Regions from separate parts of the Paenibacillus sp. M-152 genome, predicted to be linked through region 1. Evidence: riboswitches for the same ligand, from Rfam matches in the RefSeq annotation. Region 1 holds a riboswitch; each other region holds the start of a gene.
The links. Region 1 has a riboswitch for thiamine pyrophosphate ahead of EGM68_RS02595 (ABC transporter substrate-binding protein). Riboswitches for the same ligand answer to the same signal wherever they lie in the genome.
Positions count from the first base shown of each region.

Region 2: it holds a riboswitch for thiamine pyrophosphate, as region 1 does, so the genes downstream of both, thiC (phosphomethylpyrimidine synthase ThiC) here and EGM68_RS02595 (ABC transporter substrate-binding protein) in region 1, are expected to answer to the same signal.
Region 3: it holds a riboswitch for thiamine pyrophosphate, as region 1 does, so the genes downstream of both, tenA (thiaminase II) here and EGM68_RS02595 (ABC transporter substrate-binding protein) in region 1, are expected to answer to the same signal.
Region 4: it holds a riboswitch for thiamine pyrophosphate, as region 1 does, so the genes downstream of both, EGM68_RS13955 (thiamine phosphate synthase) here and EGM68_RS02595 (ABC transporter substrate-binding protein) in region 1, are expected to answer to the same signal.

Region 1 is NZ_CP034141.1:574,127-577,639, forward strand. It holds gene EGM68_RS02590 (MTH1187 family thiamine-binding protein) at 1-95, opposite strand, end outside; gene EGM68_RS02595 (ABC transporter substrate-binding protein) at 610-1,653, opposite strand; TPP riboswitch at 1,850-1,959, opposite strand; gene EGM68_RS02600 (pyridoxamine 5'-phosphate oxidase family protein) at 2,230-2,664, shown strand; gene EGM68_RS02605 (bifunctional 2',3'-cyclic-nucleotide 2'-phosphodiesterase/3'-nucleotidase) at 2,882-3,513, shown strand, end outside.
Region 2 is NZ_CP034141.1:920,420-923,932, reverse strand. It holds gene thiC (phosphomethylpyrimidine synthase ThiC) at 1-1,727, opposite strand, end outside; TPP riboswitch at 1,950-2,061, opposite strand; gene EGM68_RS04205 (IclR family transcriptional regulator) at 2,178-2,921, opposite strand; gene EGM68_RS04200 (alpha/beta hydrolase) at 3,220-3,513, shown strand, end outside.
Region 3 is NZ_CP034141.1:4,591,872-4,595,384, reverse strand. It holds gene thiD (bifunctional hydroxymethylpyrimidine kinase/phosphomethylpyrimidine kinase) at 1-84, opposite strand, end outside; gene thiM (hydroxyethylthiazole kinase) at 81-926, opposite strand; gene tenA (thiaminase II) at 952-1,641, opposite strand; TPP riboswitch at 1,776-1,877, opposite strand; gene EGM68_RS19990 (NAD-dependent malic enzyme) at 1,941-3,513, opposite strand, start outside.
Region 4 is NZ_CP034141.1:3,225,608-3,229,120, forward strand. It holds gene thiS (sulfur carrier protein ThiS) at 1-90, opposite strand, end outside; gene thiO (glycine oxidase ThiO) at 87-1,235, opposite strand; gene EGM68_RS13955 (thiamine phosphate synthase) at 1,292-1,885, opposite strand; TPP riboswitch at 2,216-2,324, opposite strand; gene EGM68_RS13960 (ABC-F family ATP-binding cassette domain-containing protein) at 2,410-3,513, opposite strand, start outside.

The sequences.
Region 1 (3,513 bases):
TGAATGACCTCAATCGCCTTGTCTACATATGGATAAGAGTCTTCGTTATTAGGAGTTTTAGGGATGACTTGAATACTGAGCAATGTGTTAGCCATGCGAATTTCACCTGTCCTTTATTGTTTAAGTTATTAGGAAAATAAATTGGTTTAAGGCGGGGAGACCGCTTCACTGTTCATTTGATCTTACGATCGCTGTTGCCGTGGGATTCTTTGAATAAAATTTTAAAGGTAAGAATCCCCCTGAGCATATGCTTCCGAAGCTAGCTTTTCTAAAGAAAGCTTTCAGGCGAACGCTTCGCTTCTCCAGATTCAAATGAATCGCTACGCTGCCAATCGCCTTAAAAGCACTTTAGTTTTTTGATAGGTTGTGTGGCATTTTTACACACAAGCGCACCTGCTTTTGCGCTTAGATACTATGAGACTAAAGAATAAACCAAGTGGAGCGAGAGCGAAGCGGACGGAAAGGTGCTGTACAAGCGAAGCGGTCGCTTTTGTCCCCGGATTTTTACCCTGCTGATGCTTTAATCCGGAAATCCGGGGGCGGTGGCGATGGAAAGCATCATCCGTCCGCGTATTGGCACAAAGGCTACTTCAAGCTCTATTTACAAGATCAACGCTTGGGCAAGAAGTCGTTTGTGAAGGCCTTATCGACTTCCAAAGGTTTGCTGAGCAGCTTGCGTTCATACATCCAGTCCGAGTAGTTTTTCCATACCTCCGCTTTTTGTACGCCCCATTGCGGGGCATCGTCCTGATAACGCGGACTTAGCCATTTTTGACTAGCGAGTACCAGTTTTTTGTCCAGCTCCGGCACTGCTTTACTTAAGATATCTGCCGCTTCTTCTGGATGGGCGATAGTGTATTCATAGCCTTGCGCGGTAGCGTCCATGAACGCCTCAACCAGCTCAGGATCATTTTTTATCGTCTGTTCATTGCTCACAATTACAGGTGTATAGTAATCGAGGTTTTTGGAATAATCTTTTACATATAGCATATCCAATGGCTCACCTCGAAGCTTGGCCTCAATCCCGGTCCATGCGTAGAAAATCCAGGCAAAGTCAATATCCCGCTTCACGGCTGTAAAATAGTCTGCATTGCCCATATTGACGATCTTCACTTTGCTCACATCACCTTGGTCTGAATCCATGATGGATTTCATGACCGCTTCTTCTACAGGAGAACCCCAGCCGCCGTAACTTTTACCCTCGAAATCTTTCGGGCTTTTAATTCCGCGGTCTACCGGGGCTGCGAAGCCAGAGGTGTTATGCTGAATCACCGCAGCGATGGATACGAGCGGCACGCCTTGGATGCGAGCCTGAGTGACGCCTTCTTGATAGCTGATACCAAAAGGTGCAGCATTCGAAGCAACCATTTGGTCCGCCCCGCCTGAGCCTGGTTGAACAATTTGGACATTCAAGCCTGCTTTTTCGTAAAATCCTTTGTCCTTGGCGACATAGAGTCCTGTGTGATTCGTATTGGGTGTCCAGTCGAGCACGACTTTAACATCTTTGAGCCCCTTTGCCGAGGTAGACGTTGAAGTGTCGGCAGCAGGAGCCTCCTTTTGAGATGTAGGGGGATTGCCGCCGCAAGCGGTCAGAGTCAGAGCCATGAGCCACAGACTGATTAGACCCAGGCTTAACATTTTCATGCGCTTCATCGTTGTGTTCTCTCCTTTTTAATTACCCGTTATCCGTCCAATCAGACAGCTTATGTCCCCCATTTTCACAAAAATAACATCTGCCGGAATGCAATCTTTCCAACAACTTCATCTTCAACAAAAAAAGCGTCCCGGGATTCCGGGACGCTTGCGCTTGTATATACCAAAGTAAGGGATGTCCTGTTTTAATAAAAGGCACATCTTGCTTAAGCATTCCTACGCTGGCATTACCCAGATCAGGTTGTAAGGGTCAGTGTCTTGGGACACACTCTCAGCCGGCCGATTCCAGCACCCCTGGCATTGTATGGTTTAATGGGTTCGTTTATTCGGGTTTACTACGACGATTATATGCCTTGAAGGCGGGTCTGTCCAGCCTTAAGGAAGCGCTCACGGTTCATTTGCCGAACGACAGGGTACACTTTTACTGTGAGCTTTGATCTGAAAATGAACATGAATCATTCAGATCTGTTCTGGTCATGTTATTTTCAGAACAGCTACACTGTATGTTTAGGAGAGCTGGTGCCAAGTGGCATAGACTCTATAGAATTCTAATTCGTAAAAAGGAGTTGTTGTACTGTGGGTAAAACGGAGACATTGGATCGCAGTCAGCTGGAACAAGCCATTGTGAAGGCTTTGGATAACAACAAATTTTGCTCGTTAGGTACGGTAGAGGGCGGAAAACCGAAAGTACGCTATATGGCCCTTTTTAACGATGGAATGAACATTCATCTGGCGACGGATCGCAAAACACATAAAGTGGAAGAGCTAAAGAACAATCCGAATGCTTATCTGCTGCTGGGTTATGAAGTGGGTGGTACAAAGGAAGTCTTGGAAGTGGAGGCTACCGTCCAGGTTACAGCTGATGAGGGGTTACGCAAACAAGTGTGGAATGATTCTCTGAAAAAGTGGTTTTCCGGACCTGATGATCCCGATTATGTCATTTTAGACGTCAATCCGACTCGTATTGAGTATGTTGGTCAACAAACGGAGCGCCAGGTGTGGACGAAATAGAAACAATATAAACGGACAAGCCAGTAAATTTCCAACTTTTTCAGGAGATTTACTGGCTTTTTTGTGCGAAAAATAATTATTTTTTCATAAATATTTTAAGCAAATGACTACTCTTTTGTCCTACGTTGGATTAAAATAGGAATGGTGGGTTCAAAGCTTACATATATGTGCAAAAGTATGTATATGAGGCATACACCTTAATGAGGAGGGGTATATTTTGTTATTTCGTAAAAATTGGTTTAAAGGGTTTACAGCAGCAGTTGTAGCTTGTAGCCTGCTGATGTTTTCAGCCGCTCCATCCTGGGCAGCTAGCGATTCTCGCGATAGCGCTACGGTGAATCTGCGGATCATGGAAACGACGGATATTCATGGGGCACTGATGAATTATGACTACTATTCGGACAAAGAAACCAACGAATATGGCTTGGTTAGTACAGCTAGTTTGATCCAGAAGGCACGTAGTGAAACAAGAAACAGTATGTTGTTCGATAATGGTGATTTGCTGCAAGGCAATCCATTAGGCGATTATATGGCTCGCAATAAAACCTTTGAGAAAGAAGGCGGTGTTCATCCGGTCTACAAGATGATGAATTTAATGGGCTATGATGCAGCTACAGTGGGCAACCATGAATTCAACTACGGTCTCGACTTTCTGGACAAATCGCTCAAGGGAGCTGATTTTCCTTATGTAAATGCGAACGTTTATGTTGATAAAGGGGGGCAAGCTACTAAAAATTATTTCACCCCTTATCAGATTCTTGATAAAACAGTAATGGATGAGAAGGGCGAAGAGCATACACTCAGAGTGGGTGTCATCGGTCTGGTAACACCTCAAATTATGCAGTGGGA
Region 2 (3,513 bases), 350 kb from region 1:
ACGACGGCTTCCTCGGTATTCAGTTTCTTATCTGCCGCATAGGCACGAATGTCCTGTGTGATACGCATACTGCAAAACTTAGGACCGCACATCGAGCAAAAGTGTGCTTCCTTGGCCCCCTCTGCCGGTAGTGTTTCATCATGGTAGGACAAGGCCCGCTCAGGGTCAAGCGAAAGATTGAACTGATCGTGCCAGCGGAATTCAAAACGCGCCTTGGACAAAGCATCGTCCCGCTGCTGTGCACGTGGATGGCCCTTCGCCAGATCGGCAGCATGTGCGGCAATTTTGTAGGTAATAACTCCCTCGCGGACATCATCCTTGTTCGGCAGACCCAAGTGCTCCTTCGGCGTAACATAGCACAGCATGGACGTCCCGAACCAACCGATCATGGCCGCCCCGATAGCTGAGGTAATATGATCATATCCTGGTGCGATATCCGTCGTCAGCGGTCCTAAAGTATAAAAGGGAGCCTCCTTACAAATTTCCATTTGTAAATCCACATTCTCCTTGATTTTGTGCATAGGGACATGTCCCGGCCCTTCAATCATGACCTGGACATCATGCTTCCATGCGATTTGCGTTAGCTCGCCCAACGTCTTCAGCTCTGCAAATTGTGCTTCATCATTCGCATCATAGATACTACCCGGACGCAGACCATCCCCGAGAGAAAAGGCCACATCGTAGGTTTTCATAATTTCACAGATTTCTTCAAAATGCGTATACAAAAAGTTCTCCTGATGGTGCGCAAGGCACCAAGCTGCCATAATCGACCCGCCCCGGGATACAATTCCCGTCATTCTATTCGCCGTCATCGGTATATATCGCAGCAATACTCCCGCATGAATTGTAAAATAGTCCACTCCTTGCTCCGCCTGCTCAATCAGTGTGTCTCGATACAGCTCCCACGTCAGCTTCTCTGCTTCGCCGTTCACCTTTTCCAGTGCCTGATATAGCGGCACCGTCCCAATCGGTACGGGTGAATTCCTAATAATCCATTCACGCGTTGTGTGGATATTACGACCTGTGGACAGGTCCATGACGGTGTCTGAGCCCCAGCGTACCGCCCAGGTCATCTTCTCCACTTCCTCCTCGATGGAGGACGTAACCGCGGAATTTCCAATGTTTGCATTGATCTTCACGTGAAAATGGCGCCCTATGACCATGGGCTCGCTTTCCGGGTGATTGATATTTGAAGGTAAAATGGCTCGTCCAGCCGCCAACTCCTGCCGCACAAACTCGGGCTCCACTCCTTCACGGATCGCCGCAAATTCCATTTCAGGCGTAATGATCCCTTGCCGCGCATAATGCATTTGCGTCACAGTGCGCCCTTGTGAAGCCCGAAGCGGACGGTTAGTCACGCCGGGAAATTCCACTGTTTCCCGTTTGGAGCCGGGTTTCAGTCCATTATCCTCCGGCTTGACGGCGCGGCCCGCGTAAGCCTCCACATCCCCCCGTTCCAGTGCCCAAGCTCGCCGTAATGGTGGCAAGCCCTGACGAATATCTACCTGATAGGCTTCATCTGTCATCGGACCGCTGGTATCGTACACACGCAGTGGCTCATGATACTCTATCCCCTGCGGCGTATGTGTGGGATGCAGCGCGATTTCACGCTCTGGCACGGCAATGTCCGGCCGAGAACCTTGAATATACACCTTGCGGCTCCCCGGGAAAGAATTAACCCTACTGGATTGCTCCGCACTTGTCTTCTCTACTGCTGTTGATTTCATTCCTGTTTCTTTTGTTCCTTCGGTTTCCATCGATTTCATGATCCATTCCTCCCGTATCGTTGAAATGACACACCGATCCGGAACCATTCCGAGGGTGGCGCTGATCTATGCAAAAAAGCCGGTTCCCTAGGGAACCGGCTAATCAAACGAGGCAGCTATCCAGACAGCACGCACATGGAATAAAACCCTATGCGTCACCGCAGACAGCAGCTGCGTATACATTTCAATGGCCGATTACTTCCCTACGCTGGTATGATCCAGATCAGGTGCAAAGGGTCCGGAATCTTGCCCGATTCCATCTCAGCCTGCATTACAGGCTCCCCCAGTAACTGTGATACTTTCTATTCACATGAATTGGCGGCTATAACAGACATCCGCCATCTCTATCAGACTACTTTAAATTTATAGCTTTGGCAACCCTTGTATGATTTCCTTTTGTATTGATTACTGTTACGGGAGCATAAGCCCCATTTCCTTAGCTGCTTCGATCAAAACCGGAGCAAAATCATGCAGCGTCTCAGGCGCAAGTCGACTGACCGGGCCGGATACAGATAAAGCCGCCGCGACCTGCCCCTTTCGGTTCACAATAGGCGCGGCCACAGCCGCAGCTCCTGGCTCACGTTCTTCATAGCTAGTCGCATACCCCTTCTCGCGAATGTCCTGCAGCTGGGCTTTATATACCTCAGTATCTACTGAGGGAGGCCATTCTTCACTGCTTAGCAGTACCTCCAGCTCCTGTGGCGGCATAAAGGCCGCCAGCACCTTGCTGGAGGCTCCCACAGCCAGCGGCATACGCGCTCCCACGGGAGCAACCCTGCGGATCGCCTGATTGCTCTGCACGGCTTGTATGCGAATACGCATGCTTCCATCCCGCAGGTACAAGCTGACCGTCTCCCCTAAGCGATCACGCAGTCCTTCCATTGCAGGCTGTAACAACACCGCCGGCTCATCGCTTTGGGACAGATGCGTCGACAGCTCCCATATGCGAAAACCAAGCCGATATTTTTCCGTTTCGGCATTCCGAACGACAAATCCCCGATCCTCTAGCGTAGTCAAAAGACGATGAACAGTGCTTTTATGTAGACCAATTTGGGAGGCAATCTCCGTTAGACCAAGATCAGATTCTGCGGTAAAACACAGCAGTATATCAAGTGCACGCTCTACAGCGCGGACGGTTAATTTACGGTCTTCCATCGTGAACCGCTCCTCTTGTATCCATATTCGTTTCACACTATGAAACATGGTTACATAAATTATATAGAATAGTCGCGGCTACTGTAAACCGATGTTTTTGTGACAACCATATTACAGAACAAGAACAAACATCGACAATTCTTTGCATCATTTTTACTTTTCCGGTTCAGACGTTGACTTTGGATAATACCCATCATACGATAATAGGTATCTATACGGACATACCCTACTATTTTCAAGTGGAATTATACCTAAATTTTATGATTCGAAGATCAATTCTATATAAGGAGGCTCTTACATGATTTCGACATCCCAGCGCAACGCTCAGCTACAGACCGCTGTTCAGGAGCCGTCCACCCCACTCTTTAATCCCCGTATGCTGCGGTTCAAGCACGTTGTGATTGCTCTGCTGCTGTCGGTCGTATTTTTTCTATTGTTTTGTTTTATTGCCTTGCATGCTTACATCGCCTGGGTGCTTACGAATCCCACCGTCGCGCCATTATACTCTAATCCGATGCAGGCCAAAGGTATGCCTTATGAGGAAGTCAGCTTCCCAGCCAAGGATGGTAGCCGCATGGTACAAGGCTGGTAT
Region 3 (3,513 bases), 1.8 Mb from region 1:
TTTGAGATCGGCTTGAATTCCAGCTCCGCCGCCGCTGTCTGAACCGGCAATCGTCAGCGCTCTCGGTACATGCACGTCTCTCATCGCGCACCACCTGTTGTACTTGTTCCAGCTTCACGGATCGTGACATGCCCCTCCAGCGAACCAGTATGTAGTTTGGCAAGCTCGTCGAGAAAGGCTATCTGGAAGCTGCCTGGCCCCAGTTTTGCGGTATGTGCTGCGGCTCGGGAAGCTGCTGCACCGTAAAATGCCAAACCTGCTGTACCTGCGAGCAGCAGGTTGGGTTCAATTGCTGCAAACGCACCCAACACAGAGGTCAGCAGGCAGCCTGTTCCGGTTACCTTCGTAAGCAGCGCGTCTCCGCCACTAATCAATCGTACTTCGACCCCATCGGTGATGACGTCCTCTTTTCCAGTGATGACAACCATGGTATGGAGCGTTTGTGCAGCCCGAACTGCCAGATCGACATTACTGCTGTCAGCACTGTTGCCTGCATCTACCCCTTTAATCTCTCGGACTTCTCCGATTAGATGGGCGACTTCGGCTGCATTGCCTCGCACTAGTGAGATTTTTACTTCTTTTAGGATCCGCAGTGCTGACTCGGTTCTAAAGCTCGTCGCTCCCGCACCAACCGGATCCAGCAGAACTGGAACACCATGAGCATTCGCTGATTGTCCAGCAATGATCATGGCATCTACCAGCTCGCGGTTCAGCGTACCGATATTTAACACGACGGCGCCCGCTATTTTTGCCATATCTGCTACTTCCTCGGGTGCATAAGCCATCACCGGGGAAGCGCCCAGCGCATACAGGCCGTTGGCTGTAAAGTTGGTGACCACCACATTGGTTATATTATGAACGAGGGGGTTGCTATTTTGTACCTTTGTCAGGAGATCCGAATAACTTTGTTCCCATATACTCATCATGTTTATCCTCTCTCATCTCTACTGATTATTCCAAGACCGTAGCGCGCATCTGGACGGGCCATTGTTCCTGCTTATAAGCCATATCCCAGAACATATATTCCAGCTGGCAGCTTAGCATAAAATGCTCAATCATCCGCTCTTGCTCGGCAGCCGTGGCGACATTCGCCCAAGCATCCACACGCTCGCGATATTTGGATGTTACATCTTCAATCTGGTTTCCATAGAAACAAATCCACTCATAGAATGGATGAGACTCGTCCGGTCTTACCTCATCCATTAGCCTGCGTCCAATCTCAAGATATGTCCATGGACATGGCAGCAGCACGGCCATGATTTCTCCAAGACTACCTTCATGTGCGACTGTCAGCATATGGCGGATATAATGATGAGCGGACGGAGCGAGTGGATATCCCTGCATCTCTTCATAGGTGACACCTGCGATAGCACAAAAGTTTTGATGCGGATGAACCTCGCTGTTGAGAATAAAAGAGATCTGTTCGTTAAATACAGCCATATCCTCCCGGCTTGTGCTTTTGGAGATCGCGATGCCGTAAATCCGCATGTAGGCGTTCAAATATTCAAAGTCTTGTTTTACATAGTGAATCAGCTGCTCCTTTGTTAAATTTCCTTCAGCAATACCTCTCACAAAGGGATGCTCATAAATGGCTTGAAAAATGCCATCCGCCTGCCGACGAAGTTCTTGCGAAAAACTCATTTCCCCACCTCCAATAAAAATGGAGAACAAGAAGTCCCGTAAGATACAATTCTCGGAACAACGCCAAAAAGCCGCCCCGAAAACTGGAGCGGCTTCAACATAGGTTCAATGCGCAGAAAACGCTTGAAACCTTATATACGAAGGCTCCACTTTCCTACGCTAGTACGAACTAGATCAGGTTCAAAGGGTCCAAGTTCATTCTTGTCTCAGCCATAATGGCTCCCCTAGTGGACTTTCCTATTCTTTTGACTAATACTGTACATTCGTTCCTAGGTTATGTCAAACTGCTTTGATTCCAGTCAAGGATTATGAGGGTGCTGGATTACACTTTCCACGGCTTTGACCCTTACATATTCCGGTTTCCACATCGCATCCCGAATGGCTTGTTCAATATCTGAAATGTGTGCCTGAGCTACCTGATCCTGAATTGCAGCCTTCGCTACCGCAACCGCAACCGCGAACGAAACATCACGTAATTTTTGGATATGAGGCAGCAGTGCACCGCCAAGTTCATTCGAATCTACGGCGTTGGCAACGGAATCAGCTGCTGCGGTAAACATGGAAGGGGTGATTCTTTTGGCCTTGACCACAATTGCGCCCAGACCTAGCCCCGGGAAGACAAAGGCATTATTCGCCTGTCCAATTTCAAACTTCGTACCGTTATAGGTGACGGGCTCAAAGGGACTTCCGGTAGCAATCAATGCTTTGCCATCAGTCCATCGTATCAAATCTTCGGGTACCGCTTCAGCAAGGTTGGTAGGATTAGACATGGGCATAATGATCGGTCGTTCCACATGCTTTGCCATTTCCTTGATAATCTCTTCAGAAAAGGCACCCGCTACACCGGAAGTTCCAATTAAGATTGTGGGTTTTACCTGACGGATGACCTCCAGCAACGGTATTTTATCATCTTCCGATCGGGCCCATGAGCTGATTTCTTCCTTTTTACGCACATATGGTTTCTGATAATCCAGTACATCTTCCATATCGTCTGTTAACAGTCCGCGATAATCAAAGGCCCAAAATGCCTTGAATGAATCTTCTTCAGGAAGCCCGTCCTCGATCATTGCACCCCGTATTTGGTCGGCGTTACCGATTCCTGCTGCCCCTGGACCAAAGACAAGTATTTTTTGTTCACGTAGCGGAGTTTTAGTGACACCTACCGCCGAAACAATCGCAGCTAATGTCACTGCTCCTGTGCCCTGGATATCATCATTGAAGGTGAGAATGTTTTGACCGTACTTCCCTATAATGTGTCGTGCGTTCACGCTACCCACATCCTCCCAATGCAAAAGCGCCTTCGGGAATTGTGTTAACGTTTTGCTGATAAAGGTACCAATAAATTGATTATAGGCTTCCCCGCGAACTCGTTTATGGCGGTTTCCGATGTACAGGGGATCATTCAGCAGCTTCTCGTTATTCGTGCCGACATCCAGTACAATGGGCAGCACCCGCCCGGGGTGAATGCCTGCCGCAGCTGTATATACAGCGAGTTTGCCAATAGCAATGTTAATTCCCCCGACACCCCAGTCACCAATCCCCAAAATACTTTCCGAATCCGTCACGACGATCAGGTCAACATCCTCACTACTCAAACCGGTATTATAAAACGCCTGTCCAATACCGTTCGGATTATCTATCGATAAATATACGCCCCCAGGGCGGTTGTACTCATGGCTGTATTCTTGAATGGCGGTTCCTACAGTCGGTGTGTAGACTACGGGCAGCATTTCACTCAAATGGTCGGTTAGCAGTCGATAGTAGAGTACGATATTTCGATTGTGAAGGTCGTTAAGTGAGGCATTTTTACGCAGCATGGTGGGTTGTGCCAAGAATTGCTGATATGCCCGAACGCTCTGTTTCTCCAATGAA
Region 4 (3,513 bases), 2.7 Mb from region 1:
CACCTTTAAATCAAGTTCATGCAGCAATTGATCCACACGAGTGATTCGATTGGAAATGGTCATGCTCTGTCCGTTAATGGTCAGCTTCATAAGCTTTCCTCCTTGAAAAGTTCAGAAGAAAATTTACTTATTCCAAGTCCAGCTGCACCAGCCCCTTTAAGCATAGCTGCCATCGCTCGCCCAGTCGCATCACTAAGCAGGACACCGTTGCGATAATGCCCGACTGCAGCATAGACGCCCTCTACCCCAGGAACAGGACCAATGAAAGGACGCTCCGCAGTTGCCTGCGGACGCAAGCCTGCCCATGCACGTACAAAAGAAGCTTCCTGTACACGCGGTAACCAGGCAGATGCACGTGCTAACAACCCCTTTAAGCCTCCTACGGTCACCTCTTTGTCATATTGATGCGAAAGACTTGTGGCACCAATCCAAAGCTCGTTATTCTGTTTAGGCACGAGGTAAATATCGTCAGCATAAATGGTATAATCCAACGGATGATCCTTCAAGGAGACTGCTACCGCTTCGCCCTTGACCGGGTATAGTGGATAATCAAACCCAATTTGTTCTAGCAAGTTCAAGCTGTCCAAGCCTGCGGCAATCACGACCTGATCGCAGGAAAAAAAACCACTATCCGTTCGCACACCACAAACTCGACCATCCTGTATGACCAGTTCCTCAGCTTGAGTTCCAGACCATATTGTTGCTCCCAGCACCGCAGCTGCCCCTGCATAAGCACGGCAAAGCTGGACAGGAGACACTTGTGTCTCCTTTGATCGGTAGATAGCCCCAATTACTTGATCTGCCAAGCCCGGAATCCGTCGGGCCAACTCCTTGGCATCCCACCAAATGGGACGATCATCCTCTCGCATATTCGCAGCATTCCAGCGTTTTTGGCCCTCTGCTTCCGAACGAAATGGGGTCACAAATCCTCCTGTACGAAAGTCCACTGAAATACCCGATAAACGTTCCAAATCACAGACAAGGTCAGGGAATGCATCTCGACTTGTACGGGCAAATCGTGCCAGCTCAAGGTCTGCAAACTCTTCACTTTCCGCTGCCAGCATTCCCACCGCTGCTCCTGATGCTCCCTCACCAGGGATCCATCGTTCCAGCATGATCGTACTACGTCCCTCCTTAGCCACATGATAAGCAATGGAACTGCCGATCACACCTCCGCCTATGACCAAGCATTCAGCGTGTCCTATCGCTTTTTTCTCTGTATGTGTCTTTGACATATGTTCCGTGTCTCCTCTCCAGTGAGCTTCTGCTTTCCCTTCGTCTTGTTTTCTTGCTACAGGTCGTGAACTACAAGATCTACCATTCGCCTATATTCCATCGCTGCTGCAACGGGTGACTTTGCTTGCCATATACCAGACATCACCGCAATTCCGCTTGCTCCAGCATGATAAAGCTCTGGAACATGATGGGGTTGTATGCCTCCCAGCGCTATCACCGGAATGTCCGACAATCTGCAAATGCGTTCAAGCTGTGCTATACCCCGCGGTACAAGACCGGCTTTACAATGGGTCTCATATACATGACCAAATAGTACATAGTCTGCTCCAGCCTGCTCGGCGGTCTGCACCTCCTCCAAGGAATGTACAGACACTCCACAGCGTGTACCCTCTGAAAGTAGACTTTTCGCATCCACCACAGATAACCCATTAGCTGGAAGCTGGACAGCTCCTGCCGAGGTAAGTAAAGCTACGTCCACGCGGTCATTTACTACAATTTGCCGCAAAGGAACTTCCTGCTTGATCATGCTACGAGTCAAAGAAAGCAAAGCAGAGGCACCCTTCTGTTTCGAACGTGCGTGTACATAATGAATATAAGGACAAATAGCGGCAGCCACTTGGGGTACATTCACACAGGAGACACTTTCCATCGTAATTACGTGTAATTCGATCTCATTTTCACCTCACTTGGACTAAAGAATATGAACTTGTGTTATAAAAAAATCGTATTAGCTGAATCTATATTGTTTTAGCTCCATATTGGGTAATATCATACGGAGCCAGCCACATGTACCAGCAATAATGAAAGGAGATTATATGTAAATCCATCTACGGAAACTCGAACAAATGAAGATGAACGAAACGCAAAAAGCCACTTCCCAAAGGAAGTGGCTTGACAAACGTTCAAAATCAAACGGACTATTATATCCGTAAACGTATATCGTTCCCTGCGCAAACAAAAGTAAAGAGCTACTACCTTGTTTGTACAGTACTCACTTCCCTACGCTGGCATAACCCAGATCAGGTACAAAGGGTCCGAAATCCATTTATTTCGTCTCAGCCGCATGGGCGGCTCCCCTAGTGTGACTATTTTATTGTATCAGCTAAAGATAGCTTAGCATATTTTCCTAATTCTGCAAACCCCACCTTGTATGAAATCTGTCAGAACTGGATTTTAGTTAACTTTACTAGACCACTCTTCTACATTCCACGTTTTGGTTACCCAATCCTCGTAAAAGTCCGGTTCGTGGGATACAAGCAATACGGTCCCTTTGTATTCCTTCAAAGCGCGTTTGAGTTCATCCTTTGCTTTGACATCCAAGTGGTTGGTGGGCTCATCAAACAGTACCCAGTTACTCTCACGCATTAACAGTTTACAAAGGCGGACTTTAGCCTGTTCTCCACCACTAAGCGCAGACAGAGGCCGCGTGATATGCTCATTCTTCAAACCACAACGCGCCAAATGCGCTCGTACTTCATGCTGATTCAAATGTGGAAATTCATTCCATACATCGTCAATCGGTGTAATTTTCTCTGCCTTTACTTCCTGCTCAAAATAAGCGGGCTGCAAGAAATCTCCTTGATAGGTTTTTCCGCTGATTGGAGGTATTTTCCCCAGAATGGTTTTGAGTAACGTAGACTTACCAACACCATTGCAGCCTACAATTGCGATCTTTTCGCCACGTTCGATCGTCATGGACATTTTAGGCAAAAGGGCATGAGTATAGCCAATTTCAAAATCAATACCCTCAAAAACTGTTTTCCCGCTTGCACGGGCTTCTTTGAACTGAAAGGTTGGCTTTGCGGCTTCTTCTGGCTTATCAATACGTTCGATTCGATCAAGCTGCTTTTCACGGCTTTTTGCACGACCTGATGTAGATGCGCGCGCTTTATTGCGCTGAATAAAATCTTCCTGTTTCTTAATATATTCCTGCTGCTTCTCATATGCATCAATATGCTGGGCTTTGTTCAGATCCGCCATTTCAAGAAACTTTTCATAGTTAGCTGAATAACGGGTCATCTTAGCAAATTCAAGATGGTAGATTACATTAACGACTTGGTTCATAAATTCAGTATCATGTGAAATTAGGATAAAAGCATAGGGATAATCCTTCAAATATCGCGTAAGCCACTCAATATGCTCCACATCCAAATAGTTGGTAGGCTCATCCAGCAGCAATACATTTGGCTTTTCCAACAGCAACTTCGCAAGCAGCACCTTTGTCCGTTGCCCACCACTAAGGGCTGCTACATCCCGATCCAGTCCGATGGCAGAGAG